DNA from 2 places in the Microbispora cellulosiformans genome. Region 1 is predicted to be linked to the other one. Evidence: riboswitches for the same ligand, from Rfam matches in the RefSeq annotation. Region 1 holds a riboswitch; the other holds the start of a gene.
The links. Region 1 has a riboswitch for cyclic di-AMP ahead of F5972_RS16650 (glycoside hydrolase family 25 protein). Riboswitches for the same ligand answer to the same signal wherever they lie in the genome.
Positions count from the first base shown of each region.

Region 2: linked by a shared signal. The riboswitch ahead of F5972_RS14910 (CHAP domain-containing protein) and the one ahead of F5972_RS16650 (glycoside hydrolase family 25 protein) in region 1 are both predicted to bind cyclic di-AMP.

Region 1 is NZ_VYTZ01000005.1:515,897-523,079, reverse strand. It holds gene F5972_RS16670 (NAD(P)H-binding protein) at 1-501, opposite strand, end outside; gene F5972_RS16665 (TetR/AcrR family transcriptional regulator) at 577-1,167, shown strand; gene F5972_RS16660 (alpha/beta hydrolase) at 1,186-2,871, opposite strand; gene F5972_RS16655 (flavin reductase family protein) at 2,993-3,580, opposite strand; cyclic di-AMP (ydaO/yuaA leader) riboswitch at 3,869-4,012, shown strand; gene F5972_RS16650 (glycoside hydrolase family 25 protein) at 4,027-4,764, shown strand; gene secD (protein translocase subunit SecD) at 4,842-7,088, opposite strand; gene F5972_RS16640 (hypothetical protein) at 7,127-7,183, opposite strand, start outside.
Region 2 is NZ_VYTZ01000005.1:148,328-155,510, reverse strand. It holds gene F5972_RS38835 (SRPBCC domain-containing protein) at 1-571, shown strand, start outside; gene F5972_RS14925 (TetR/AcrR family transcriptional regulator) at 724-1,356, shown strand; gene F5972_RS14920 (helix-turn-helix domain-containing protein) at 1,299-2,099, opposite strand; gene F5972_RS14915 (nuclear transport factor 2 family protein) at 2,187-2,591, shown strand; gene F5972_RS14910 (CHAP domain-containing protein) at 2,646-3,326, opposite strand; cyclic di-AMP (ydaO/yuaA leader) riboswitch at 3,340-3,474, opposite strand; gene F5972_RS14905 (sensor histidine kinase) at 3,728-4,930, opposite strand; gene F5972_RS14900 (response regulator transcription factor) at 4,927-5,580, opposite strand; gene F5972_RS14895 (hypothetical protein) at 5,743-6,324, shown strand; gene F5972_RS14890 (efflux RND transporter periplasmic adaptor subunit) at 6,321-7,183, shown strand, end outside.

The DNA.
Region 1 (7,183 bases):
GATGACGGGCAGCGCGACGTCTCCGAACGGGGCGGTCACCGCGCGGCGCAGGCGGACGGACTCCGCCCAGGCGAAGGCGTTGGAGGCGAAGCCGCCCGGCCGCAGGATCGTCCATTCCAGCCCCGAGTTCCTGACCTCGGTCTCGTCGTCCAGCGCCCGCCGGCCGTGGCCCGGGGAGAGCGGGCGCGTCCCGGCGGACTGGGAGGACAGCAGGACGACCCGGCGCACCCCGGCCTCCCCCGCGGTGCGGAGGATCGGCCGCACGTTCCCGCCCAGGGCCAGGTAGTCGCCCGGCGTCACCAGGAACAGGGCGTCCGCCCCCTCCAGCGCGGGGCGCAGGCCGGCCGGATCGGCCAGGTCCGCGGCGACCGTACGGACCCCCTCGGGCACGTCGGCGGCGGAGACGCGGCGGGCGACGGCGGTGACGTCCTCGCCCGCCTCCGCCAGGAGCCGGACCAGGACCCGGCCGACGTTCCCGGTGGCTCCCGTGACAACGATCATGATGATCTCCTTTGAGTTAGTTAGTTGACTGACTCAGAACCAACCGTAGCACGGGACGCGCCTATAGTCAGTCAGGTGACTGACTCGACCGTCTCCCGCGTACGGGCCACGAGCGCGAAGCGGCGGCGGCTCACGGCCGCCGCCGCCGAGGTGGTGCACCGGCAGGGCGCCGAGCGCACCACCATCGCCGACATCGCCCGCGCCGCCGGCGTCCCGGTGGGCAACGTGTACTACTACTTCAAGACCAAGGACGAGCTGGTCGCCGCCGCGCTCGACGAACACGCCCGGCATCTCGCGGAGCTCACCGGACGGCTGGAGCGGCTGCCCGATCCGCGTGAGCGGCTCAAGGGGCTGGTGGAGACCTGGATCGGGCAGCGCGACGTCGCGGCGCGATGGGGCTGCCCGACCGGCACGCTCGCCGCCGAGCTGGACAAACGCGGCGAGGGCGGGCTGGACGCGGAGGCGGGGAAGGTGATCCGGCTGCTGCTCGACTGGGCCGAGCGCCAGTTCCGCGAGCTGGGCCTGCCCGAGCCCGACGGGCTGGCGCTGACCCTGGTGAGCGCCTATCAGGGCATGTCGCTGCTGGCCAACGCGCTGCGCGACCCCGAGATCATGACACGCGAGGGCAACCGGCTGCTCGGCTGGCTCGGCTCCCTGCCCGGCTGAGCTGCCCGGCTGACCCGTTCAGCCCGAGCCGCCCTGGCGCCGCGACAGGAGCGTGGTCAGGGCGGTGGTCCGCGCGTCGTCCCAGCCTTCCGGCGGCGCGATCCGCGCCCAGGCGGCGGCCATCTCGCCGTCGTAGTCGTGACCGTGGCCGGGCGGCGCGTCGAGGGAGAACACCAGATCCGCGGTGACCTGCCAGAACGTGACGAACGGATACCAGCGGATCCAGGGCAGCACGTCGTCGCCGCGCCGTTCCTCCAGCCAGTCCGGGCGGCCGAGGACCAGCCGCGGGGTCCACCACACGATCGGATCCGAGGGGTGCTGGAGGTAGACCACCCGCGACCCGGCCCAGGCGGAGGCGGGCGCGGCCAGGTCGGCGGGCCCGTTGGCGAAGCGCACGGTCTCGCCGTCCCGGTAGACGGGCAGCACCTCCCGGCTGCCCGGGTCGCGGTCGTCCACGAACCGCCGCCACAGCGGGCTGCTGTCGGGCGGCCCGACGAACAGCGCGCCGCCGGTGCGCACGCGCAGGTCGCGGTCGTCGCGGAAGGCCGACTCCGCGCCGAACGCCCCCAGGCTCTCCCCGAACACCAGCAGCCGGGGCCGGTGACCGGCGGGCAGCCGCGTCCACCGGGCGTACACCTGGCCGAACAGCTCACGCCCCGCCGCCGTGACGCGCTCGCGGTCCACCAGGAACGACAGCCAGCTCGGCAGGTAGGAGTACTGAATCGAGACCAGCGCGGTGTCTCCTCCGTACATGAACTCCAGGGCGGCGGCCGCCTGGGGGTCCACCCAGCCCGTGCCCGTCGTCGTGATCACGCACAGCACCGCGCGGCGGAACGCGCCGGTCCGGTCCAGTTCCCGTACGGCGAGGGCGGCCCGCTCGCGGGCGGTCGCGGCCGAGTCGAGCCCCGCGTAGACCCGGACCGGCGGGAGCGCGGGCCGCCCGGTGAAACCGCTCAGCTCCCCGACGGCGGGGGCGCCGGCGACGAACGCCCGGCCCTCCAGGCCGAGCGACGCGAAGGAGACGAGGGAGGAGGGGCCGCCAGAGACGGTGGCGGACCGGGGCGGCGAGGTGCCGGGGGCGGTCTCGCTGTTGATCGCCGCGAAGCTGTTGTCGGCCCCTCTGAGCAGCGCCTCGCTGAGGATCCCGTCGGTGAGCAGGACGGCCAGCACGCCCACGCCGAGCCCCGCGGCCAGCCGCGCCGCCGTGGCGGGGATCCATCGGCCGAGCACGCCTCCGAGCGCCCGGGCCGCGACGCGCAGCGCCCGGGCGGCGGCCAGCAGGAGCAGGAACACCGCCGCCGCGACGAACGGCACGCCGAGGTAGCCGAGCCGTTCCGGCGGGCGCAGCCCCATCAGCGGGTAGATGGCCCGCTGGGCGCGTACGCCGAGGACCAGCGACGCGGCGCCCAGCCCGCAGCCGAACGTCGCGACCAGGCGGCGCACCCGCCGCCGTCCCGTACGGCGCCATCCCTCGCGCCACCTCTCGCGCCGGGCCTCGGGACACCGGCGGGCGACCGGGGCGGCGCTCCGGCGGGTCAGGGCGCCGGCGGTCACGCCGGCCAGGTATCCGGTCGCGGTCAGCACCCCCGCGATGATCCCCTGCAGCGGCCACGAGCGGGGCAGCAGCGACGGCGTGAGGGACAGGCAGAAGAAGATCGCGGCGAACAGGATCCCGGCCGTGTCCAGCGCTGCGCCGAGCCGCACCCGCCCTTCCCGCATCAGGCCCCCGATTCGCCGCCTGTCCGCCGATCTCGCGGAGCAGGCAGGCTATCAAGTCACCCGCAGGTCACCGCCTTGCCCCCCGCGTCGCTCCCGCGCCGCCGCGTCACCCCCAGTGGTCGCCCCAGCCCCAGAGGTTGGGGCCGAGCGCCGTGGCGGGGTCGTCGTGGTAGACGCCGAACCTGCCGCGGAAGAACAGCATCGGCCGCTGCTCCGGATGGACGGGTTCGAGTTCGCGGACCAGGCCGATCACCACGTCGTGGTCTCCGGCCACGTGCACCTCCCGCACCTCGCCGTGGACGCGCAGCAGCACGTCCCGCAGGGCGGGCGTGCCCCAGCGGGACAGGTCCCAGGCGAGCCCGGCGAACTTGTCGCCGTTGCTCGATCCGAACCTCGCGCACACGTCTACCTGCTCCTCGCCGAGGACGTTGACGCAGAAGCGGCCGGACGTCCTGATCCGCGGCCAGGCGCGGCCCTTGTGGTCGGCGCAGAAGAGGACGAGCGGTGGTTCGAGAGACACCGACGCGAACGACTGGCAGGCGAACCCCACCGGCTCTCCGTCGTCCAGGCCCGTGACCACGGTCACGCCGGTCGCGAACATGCCGAGCGCGCGCCGGAACTCCGCGGGCGACGGCGGCGGCACGTCGCCGGAGCCGGGGTCGCCGAGGCCGGGGCCGGCGGAAGCTGCGGTCATGGGTTCACCTTTCGCGTGCGGTCCGGTGCCTCTGGTGCGGTGCTGGTGCGGCTCTGGTCCGGTGACTCAGCGCTCAGGTCACGAACTTACAAACCCCCTCGGCGCCGCTTCGCACGGGATCCCGTCCAGCGGGCGGTCTGTACGACGAGTCTGCCCAGGTAAAAACATGTTTTGTCAGGTTTACACCATTGTTGCGCCGTATGTACCTTTAGGTGCCACGGCATGGATGCCGGTGACCTCCGCGTCGCCTCCGTTGCCGTGTCGTTGCCCGGACCGTGCGCTCACCAGGGCGCGCGGCCGCCGAGTCCGCGTTCCGCGGAGCCGGGGACCCACTTTTCGGGGTGAATCGCTGCGCAGGCCCCCAGATGCGCTCGTAGGGCACTTCCTGCCCGAACCCGTCAGCTAACCCGGTAGGCGGCATGGAAGCAAGGAGCTCCACCCGCGTCATGCCCACCCTCAGGTTCTCTCCCGCCATGCGGCCTTCCGGCCGCCGCCTGCGCGCCGCCCTCGCCGCGGCGGCACTCGCGGTCTCGGCCGGCACGGCCACCCTCACCGCCGCCACGCTCGCCGCCACCGCGGCGGCGCCCGCTCCCGCCTACGCGAACCCGCACACGTACGGCCAGGACGTCTCCGGCTACGAGGCCGACCACGACTGGATCAACAGCCGGGCGCAGTTCGGCTTCATCAAGGCCACCGAGGGCCTGGACTGGGTCGACTCGTCCTTCCCCCGGCACTGGCGCGAGCTGGACAAGAAGGGGATCGTCCGCGGCGTCTACCACTACGGCCATCCCTCCAACGACCCGATCGCCGAGGCCGACCACTTCCTCCGCGTGGTGAACGCGCAGCCGGGCAAGCGGGGCGACATCCTCGTGCTCGACCTGGAGACCGCCGACGGCCAGTCGGTGGAACGCGTCAACGCCTGGGCCAGGAAGTGGCTGGAGTACGTGACCGCCAAGACCGGTGTCAGGCCGATGTTCTACAGCGGCTGGAACTTCGCCGACAAGTACGGCCAGGGCCTGGGTGACTATCCGCTGTGGGTGGCCCACTACAGCCGGGACCCGGGCGACATCAGCCCGCCGGCCGACTGGACGAGCTGGGCGATCCACCAGTACACCGACTCACCGATCGACCAGAACGTCTCCTCGCTGAGCCCGGTCGAGCTGCGCGCACTCGGCCGTCCCTGAGGCCCGTTCCCGGGGCGAGCGCCGCCCGCCCCGGGAAAGCCCCGCTCAGACCACTTCAGATTCGGACCACTTCAGATTCAGACCACCGCGCCGGATCCGTCGCGCGCCACGGGGCGGCGACGGGGTGCGGCGGGCGCGGGCGGCGGCTGACCGGCGCGCCGCTCCAGCTCGATCGCCGCCGGCCCCGCCACGAACGACGACGACAGCGTGCCCACGACGATGCCGATCAACAGGGCGATCGCGAAGTCGCGCAGCGAGTCGCCGCCGAACACCGCCAGCGCCGCCAGGATGAACAACGCGCCGAGCCCCGTGTTGACCGTACGCGGCACGGTCTGCAGGATCGCCGTGTTCACCACCCGCCCGAAGGGCGTCCCCCGCGACACCGGCCACAGCTCTCGGACCCGGTCGAAGAGCACGACCTTGTCGTTGACCGAGTATCCGATGATCGTCAGCATCGCGGCCAGGAAGACGCCGTCGATCGGCTTGCCCATCCAGGCGAACGCGCCGACGACGACGGCCGCGTCCACGAACAGCGCCGCCACGGCGGCGGCGCCGAACGTCCATCGGAAGCGGAACGCCAGGTAGGCGAGCTGGGCCGCGAGCGCGACGCCGAGCGCGATGAGCGCGTTGCGGCGCAGCTCCGCGCCCAGGCTCGGCCCGACGAGCTCGTCGCGCTGCTTGGTGACGTCCCCGACGCTCCGGTCCAGGGCCTCCTCGACGCGGACGACGTCGTCGGCGGTGATCTGCCCGGTCCGTACGGAGATCGCGTCGTCCGACCGCTGCACCACGGCGGTGGGGAACCCGGCGTCCGACACCGCCTGCCGGGCCGCGGTGACGTCGACCGGCCTGCTCGTGGCGAACTCCACGATCCGCCCGCCGGTGAACTCGACGCCGTAGTTCAGTCCGCGGGTGACCAGCCCCGCGCCCACCAGCACGAGTAGCCCGGCCGCGACGGCGAGCCAGCGCCGCCCCGCCCGCATCAGGTCGGGATCACGCCGGGTCAGCCAGGTCCTGACCCGGCCGATCGAGCCGAGGCCCGAGACTCCCGGGCCGGCCCTGCCGATCAGGGCGGAGGCGAGCACCCGGGTGATCAGCATGGCCGAGACCAGTGAGGCGAGCACGCCGATGGCCAGCGTCACGCCGAAGCCCTTCACCGGTCCCGAGGCCAGCCAGAACAGCAGCCCGGCGGCGAGCAGGGTGGTGATGTTGGAGTCGGCGATCGCGCTCCAGGCGTTCTTGAACCCCCGGTCGAGGGCCGCCCTGAGGCCCCGGCGGGGCGACGCGCCGTACTCCTCCCTGGCCCGTTCGAAGACCAGCACGTTGGCGTCCACCGCCATGCCGATCGCCAGGACGAACCCGGCCAGGCCGGGCAGCGTGAGCGTGGCGCCCATCGCCACCAGTCCCGCGTACGAGATCAGGCCGTAGCAGGCCAGCGCGACCGCGGCCAGCAGGCCCACCAGGCGGTAGACGAGGCCGATGAAGACCGCGGTGAGGATCACCCCGGCGACGCCCGCCTTGGCGCTCGCCGCGATCGCGTCGGCGCCGAGGGTCGGGCCGACCGTACGCTGCTCGACCAGCTCCAGGGGCACCGGCAGCGAACCGCCCTTGACGAGCACGGCGAGGTTCTGCGCCTCCTCGGCGGAGAACGACCCGGTGATCTGGGTGGTGCCGCCGGAGATGCCCGCCCCGCAGGCCACCGTCTCGTCCACCTGGGGTGAGGAGATGATCTCGTCGTCGAGCACGATGGCGACCCTGCGCCTGGGATCGCCGGCCGGTTCGCAGGCCGCCTTGCCGGTCAGCTCCCGCCAGGGGCCCGGCTCCCGGAAGTCGATCGTCACGAACCAGCCGGGCCCGAGTTGGGGGTCGGTGCGGGCGGCGGCGTCGGTGACACCGGCCCCGCTGAGGGCGACCGGGCCGAGCTTCAGCCTCTGGCCGCTCTCGTCGGCGATCGCGTCCTTGTCGCCGTCTCCGGCCGGGCCGAGCACCGGATGGAAGTTGAGCTGGGCGGTCTTGCCGATGACCTCGGCGGCCTCGCGCGGGTCGAGCACGCCGGGCAGTTCCACGATGATCCGCTTCTCGCCGGAGCGGACCAGGGTGGGATCGACGACTCCGAGGGCGTCCGCCCGGCGCCGGAGCACGTCGAGGGCACGGTCGGTGGCGTCGGCGTCCGCCTTGACCGTGGGAGAGTCCCTCGTCTCGAAGACGAGCTGGGTGCCGCCGCGCAGGTCGAGACCGAGACGCGGGGCCATGGTGAGGGCGAGCAGCAGTGAGGTGGCGATGACGGCGAGCGCCGCCACCGCGCGCCACAAAGGCGCACGTGACATCGTGCCTCCACAGGCGGGTACGAGGAAGGAAAGGGGCCTCAGTACGCCGTGGAGGGGGGAGCCCGCGCGGCCGTCGTGCGGCGCGGGCGCTGGGC
Region 2 (7,183 bases), 370 kb from region 1:
GGACGGGTACGTCACCGCGCCGGGCGCCGGCCCCGACCACGGGCTGGGGGTGGGCGGTGAGATCCTGCACGCCTGGGTGACGGACGAGCGGACGCCGCGCGACGCGGAGATCCTCCACAGGTCCTTCGTCGACACCGGAGCCGTCATCATGGGCCGGCGCACCTTCGACGTCGTCGACGGGCCCAACGGATGGGGCGACGAGGTCGGCTACGGCCACGACCAGGACCAGATCGCCGCCCCGCCCGTCTTCGTCGTCACCCACTCGCGGCCGGAGAAGGTGCGGTTGCGCGACCGGTTCCACTTCGTCACGGACGGCCTCGACAGCGCCGTGGACAAGGCGCGCGCCGCAGCCGGGGGCAAGGACGTCGTGATCCTGGGAGGCGGCGCGATCGCGGAGCAGTTCCTGCGCGCCGGCCTGGTGGACATCCTCCGGATCCACCTCGCCCCCCTCATCCTCGGCGGCGGCACGTCGTTGTTCCCCGAGGGCATGCCCGGGTCCCTGCGGCTGGAGCCGCTCGGCTCCGTGTCCACCCCGGCCGCCGAGCACCTGACCTACCGTGTGATCAAGTGAGGGAAGGGTGCACGGCCGGGGGTGTCCAGTCCCAGAGAGGACCGAGCGCCCACTCCTCGTCTTCCGGTACGCGGAGTACCTTGCCGGTTCGCTAACGTTCCCACCAGATCCGCAGGTAGGGTACGGGCGGTTGTGCAGCGGGAAGGCTCGCGGTGAACGACTCGGGCAAACCTCCAGGGGCGGGGCGGACGCGGCGGCGCGGCGCCTCCCTGGAGGAGGCGATCCTGCGCGCCGCGGTGGACGAGATGCTCGAATCCGGGTACGCCGGGCTGACCATGGACAAGGTCGCCGCCCGCGCCGGCACCAACAAGAACGCCATCTACCGCCGCTGGCCCAGCCGGCTCGCCCTCGGCGTCGCCGCCTACCGGCAACTGGTCACGGCGGTCCAGCCGCCCGACACCGGCGACCTGCGCGGCGACGTCCTGGAGATGCTGCGCGGGGCCAACCGCCACTGGAGCTCCCCCCTCGGCGCGATCCTGCGCGAGCTGATGTCGGCCGCCGGCGGCGCGCAGGAGTTCCTCACGCAGCTACCGGAGCAGTCGGGCGACGCCGCTGCCGCCGCCTGGCTGACCGTACTGGGCCGGGCGGTCGCGCGCGGCGAGGCGTCCCCCGAGGCGCTCCATCCCCGGGTCGCCACGGTGGCCGTCGTCCTGCTGCGCAACGAGTTCGTGGTGCGCGGGGTGCCCACCGCGCCCGACGACGTCCTCGTCGAGATCGTCGACGAGGTCTACCTGCCGCTGGTGCGCGGCCGCGGGTCGGCTCCGGCGCCGGACGTGGTGAAGTAGGCGGCGCTCTCGGCGTCCGACGGGTAGTACGACTCGATCGCGATCTCGTCCAGGGTGATGTCCGTCGGGGTGCCGAACGTCGTGGTGGTCGAGAACAGTCGTAGTTCCCGTCCACCGAAGCGGAAGATCATCGGTACGGCGATCTCGGACCCGATCGCGGGGCTCGCGTCCTCGGAGCCGGGTGCCAGGAGTTCCTCGTACAGGGCGGTGAGCTCGGGATCGGGAGCGGTGGCGAGCTGACGTCCGATACGGGTACGCAGGAGCGAGCGCACCTCGGCCAGGTTGACGATCCGGTGAGCGAGCCCGCGCGGGTCCAGTCCCAGCCGCACCATGTTGACCGGCGGCCGTAGCAGGTCGGGGGCGACGTCGGCGAGGAACGGGTCGATGGCGCGATTGGTCATCAGGATGTTCCATCGGCGGTCGATGACCAGCGCCGGGTACGGCTCGTGCGCGCGCAGCACCCGTGCGATCGCGTCCCAGGCCGCCGGCAGCGCGTCCCCGTCGAGCGGCCGCTCGGCGTAGCGGGGCGCGAAGCCGGCGGCGAGCAACAGCACGTTGCGCTCACGCAACGGCACGTCGAGCTGGTCGGCGAGCCGGAGGACCATGTCGGCGCTCGGGTTGGACCTGCCGGTCTCCACCAGGCTGACGTGACGGGCCGAGACGTCGGCGGCGATCGCGAGATCGAGCTGGCTGAGCCGCCGGCGATGCCGCCATTCCCGTAACAGTTCCCCGACCGTGCGCATGACCGCCGATGCTACTCATCGTGGCGCTCCGCGCCATGAAATGGGAGTTCATCGACACCGTCGCGGGCGGCGGAGACACTGCGTCCCGTGACTACGCGGAACACGACCACCGACAACAAGAGCATCGTCCAGCGGGCGCTGACGGCACTGGTCGCGACGGGCGACGTCGACGCGCTCGCGCCGTTGCTGAGCGACGACTTCACCCATCACCGGCCGGATTCGACCTCGAAGACCAAGACGGAATGGCTCGCCGCCGTACGCGCCGCGCTCGTCCCGCTCGCGGGCATGCGGGTCGAGATCCTGCATGTGCTGGCCGATGGTGATCACGTCGTGATGCACTCGCGGCGCCGGCTCCCCGGCGCCGGGCCGGGGATCGCGGTCGTCGACATCTGGCGGCTCGACGACGGGCTCATCGCCGAGGCGTGGGAGATCATCGAGCCGGCGGCCCGGGCGGCCGCCAATCTGACGTGGTGGGAATCGGCTGATCGATGAGCACCCGGGCCGGGGGTCGGGAACCATGGTTCGCGATCCCCGGCCCGGGGGTCGTCAGGAGGCGAGCTCGGCGGGGTAGACCGGGTAGCCGTACCCGGCGACCTGCCAGGCGGGGCGGGTGCGGGCCTCGACGGCGCCGTTGCCGGTGTTGCCCTCGACGGTGCGGATGGTGCCGTCGCCGTTGTCCCTGACGACGAAGCCGACGTGCTGGATGTCGCCGATCTTGTTGCTGCCGCTCCAGCTGAAGAACACCACGGCCCCGGGCTTGGGCGTACGGCCCCAGCGGCCGTGGTCGGCGAACCAGCGGGCGTGCTCCACGGTGTAGGCGTCGGAACCCATCACCGGCTGGATGCCGAGCTGCTGGCCCACCCAGGAGACGAACATGTCGCACCAGGGGGCGTTCTCGTATTCCTCCAGCGCCCCGCCGTCGCGCGCGAGGGTCTCGCGGGCGCGCGGGCTGGTCATGTACCACTCCTGGAACTTGGTCCCGCCGCCGGCGGAGTTCTCGCTGATGCCGACCTGGCTCGCGGCCAGCTTGATGACGTCCTGGGGGCCGACCTTGGGCAGCCGGGCGGCGATCTCGGTCAGGGACGGCGCGGCCGCGGCCGCTGCGGCCGGGCCCTTGCCGGAGGCCGGGTTGTCCGCCGCCTGCGCGGCGGGAGAGGCGATCGCCACGGCCGAGGCGAGGACTCCGCCGGCGAGGGCCGTGCGCAGACAGGTCGAGAGGGCGTGCATGATGGGCGGACTCCCTTTGCTTCCATGCCGCCGACCGGGTTAGCTGACGGGTTCGGGCTGGAAGTCGCCCTACGGCAGGTATGCCGATTCACCCCAGGAAGAGGTTGGGTCCCCGGCTCCGCTTACGCGGATTAGGCGGCCGGGCGGCAGGCCGAGATCGGCCGGCCGCGTCGGTGTGAGGTGGGCTTTCTTGACCACTGAGATGAGCAAGTGGGCCCTGAGTTGCTCAAAAAGTAATAGACAAGCCCAAACCGGTCAAGTGATGACAACTCGGGTTTTACCTGGCGCGATGCCGGACGGGCGAGCGCAAAGGGCGGGTTCGCCCGCCCCGCCGGGGATGCCGCGTTCCCCTTCTTCTCCTCTGCTCACACCTTTGTTCGCCCAGAGCGAACGCACCTCGCTCACCTGGGCAGACGTACGGTCACCGTCAGGCCGCCCTCCGGCCGGGCACGGGCGTCGGCCGTACCGCCGTGCGCGACCGCGATGGCGCGGACGATGGACAGGCCGAGCCCGGCGCCGCGGGCCGACCGGATCCGGTCGCCGCCGTGCCGCCGGAACGGCTCGAACAGGTCGCCGACCTCGTACGGCGGCACCGGCGGCCCGGTGTTCTCCACCGTCAGGCACGCCCCGGCGTCGTCCTCGCGCAGCCGGACCCAGACCTCCCCGTCCCGAACGTTGTACTTGACGGCGTTCTCCAGCAGGTTGACCAGGCAGCGTTCCAGGAAGAGCGGATCGCCGTGCGCGACGGCCGGGCGCAGGTCCTCGTGCACCGTGACCTTCCCTCGGCGCGGCTGCGGGCCGATCTGCTCCATCGCCGTACGGACGACCTGCCGCAGGTCCACCGGCCTGCGGGTGGTGATCTCCTGCTCCGACTGCGCCAGCATGAGCAGCCCGTCGATCAGCCGCTCGTACCGGGCGGTGGCGCCCAGCAGCGCCCGGGCCAGCGCCTTGAGGTCCTCCGACGCGGCGGGCTCCTCCAGCGACACCTCCAGCACCGTGCGGTTCACCGCCAGCGGGGTGCGCAGTTCGTGGGAGGCGTTGGCGATGAAACGGCGCTGGGCGTCGAAGACCCGGTGCAGCCGGTCGAGCATCGCGTCGAAGGTGTCGGCGAGCCGCTTGATCTCGTCCTGCGGGCCGCGCAGGGCGATCCGCTCGTGCAGGGTGCTCTCCGACAGCCGCTGCGCGGTCTCGGTCACCCGGTCGAGCGGGCGCAGCGCGCGGTCGGCCACCAGGTAGCCCAGCACCACCGCGACCACCCCGACGAGGATCATCACGATCAGCGACGACCGGAGCACGTCGTTCAGCACGTCGGCGGCGCCCTGCTCGACGTCGGTGCGCACGCGCCGCGCGATCACGTCGGCGCCGAGCGCGCCGCCCGGCAGGCTGTCGGCGGGCAGGGCGGCGCCGGACACCGCGGGGGCAGGGCGCCCGCCGTGGCTCACCTTGTCCACCGCCACGACGAACCGCTGGTTGAGCGCCCGCGCGGTCAGCAGGTGGGTGAACCACAGCAGCACCGAGCCCGCGACGAAGAACAGCCCGCCGTACAGCAGGGTGAGCCGCGTCCGCAGCCCCAGCCTGCGCCACACCAGCAGGCGGCGGGTCACAGGCGGTACCCCCGGCCCGGGACGTTCTCGATCACCGGGGGGTCGCCCAGTTTCCTGCGCAGCGAGGTGATGGTGACGCGCAGCACGCCCGTGCCGGCGCCGGCGTGCTCGTCCCACACGCTCGCGCGCAGCCGCGCCGAGCTGACCAGGCCGCCGCCGGCGCGCATCAGCTCGTGCAGCACGTCGAACTCGCGGCGGCCCAGCGCCACCTGCCGCCCGTCCCGGGCCACCGTACGGCGGGCCGGGTCGAGCCGGATCCCGGCGCGCTCCAGCACCGGCGGCGCGGCCCGGGGGGTGCGCCGGGCCAGCGCCCGCACCCGCGCCACCAGCTCGGCGAACACGAACGGCTTGACCAGGTAGTCGTCGGCGCCCAGGGCCAGGCCGCCGACCCGGTCCCGCACCCGCCCCGCCGCGGTCAGCATGAGGATCCGGCTCGCGCCGCTCGCCGTGACCAGCTCCCGGCACACCTCGTCCCCGTGGACGTCGGGCAGGTCGCGGTCGAGCACCACCACGTCGTAGCCGACGTAGGAGGCCAGCTCCAGCGCCTCCCGGCCGTCGTAGGCCACGTCGACCGCGATCGCGTGCAGCCGCAGCCCGCGGGCGACGGCGTCGGCCAGTTGTTCCTCGTCCTCGACCACCAGCACCCGCATCCTCGCCTCCCGCTCGGCACCGACAGTGGCGCACGCGGTGTTAGGCCCGGATAAGCGAAGCCTCCCGGATCACCCGCGGCTCCTCCTTATCCGTGATTAGCACCGGCTGCGCTGGAGTTGGGCCCCGTCCCGGGCGAAGGCCCCGGGGGAGGAGGAACGACCATGCGCCTGCGACCGACACGCTCACGACCCCTGCGCCCGCGACCCGTACGGACGGGGCTGCGCCTGGCCCTCGCCACGGCTCTCGCGACGACCCTCGCGACGGCGGCAGCCTGTGGTGACGCCGAGGGCGGCGCCTCCGACGGCGACGGAATCGCCGCCGCGTCCACGGCCAGGACCACGGCCGGGGCCACGCCGTCGGCCTCGGCGAGCACCGACCTGCGCGAGGCCCAGATCAAGTTCGCCCAGTGCATGCGGGAACACGGCGTGGACATGCCCGACCCCGACGCCTCCGGCCGCGTCCAGATCCGCGGCCGGAAGGGAGAGGAGGCGACGACCCGCGAGGCCATGCGGGCCTGCGAGCACTTCATGAAGAACGCCGTCGGCGACCGGGCGGGCGCCGACGACCCCCGGGAACGCGACCGGATGCTCAAGTTCGCCCAGTGCATGCGCGAACACGGCATCGACATGGCCGACCCCAAGCCTGGCGAAGGGCTCCTCGTCAAGGTCAAGCCGGGCCAGGAGAAGACGATGGAAGCGGCGCAGAAGGAGTGCGAGGAGTTCGCGCCGGGGGAGCGGCCGTGACGCGCCGGGCCCTGGTGCTCGCCGGGGCGGGCGTCCTGGCGCTGGCCGCCGCGGGAACGGCCGTCGCCGTGACGGGCGGCGGCCCCGGTGGCAGGCCGGGCGGAGGTGGGGGTGGAGGCGACGGCGCGGGCGGGCCCTCCGCGCGGGCCGTCCCGGCCACCACCCCGATCACCCGGCAGGACCTGGTCGACACCAAGACCGTGGAGGGATCGCTCACCTACTCCGGGGAGCGGCGGATCGTCACCGACGCCCGGGGCGTCGTCACCTGGGTGCCCGCCGAGGGAGCGGTCGTCCGCCGGGGCCGCCCGCTGCTGCGGGTCGCCCGCCGCCCGGTCGTGCTGATGTACGGCACGCTGCCGCTCTACCGTACGCTCCGGCAGGGCGTCGCCGACGGGCCGGACGTCGAGCAGCTCGAACGCAACCTGAAGGTCCTCGGCTACGGCGGCGACCTGTCGGTGGACGACCACTTCAGCTACGCCACCTATCTCGCCGTCAGGCAGTGGCAGGACGACGCCGGGCTGCCGCGGACCGGGCAGGTGGACGCCTCGCAGGTGGTGTTCCTGCCCGCCGCCGCCCGGGTGACCGACGCCAGGGCCGAGGTCGGCGCCAGGACCGGCCCCGGGCAACCGGCCCTGGTCGTGTCGGGCCTGCGCCGCCTCGTCCACGTCGACCTGTCCACGAGTGACCAGGCGCTGGTGCGGAAGGGCGCCACGGTCGCGGTGGAGCTGCCCGGCGGTGAACGCGTCAAAGGCAGAGTGACCTCGGTCGGCACGGTCGCCAAGGCGGCCTCGCAGGGTGAGGGGCAGGACGAGGACAGCACCGTCGACGTGGACATCACGCTGGCCAGGACCCCGAAAAC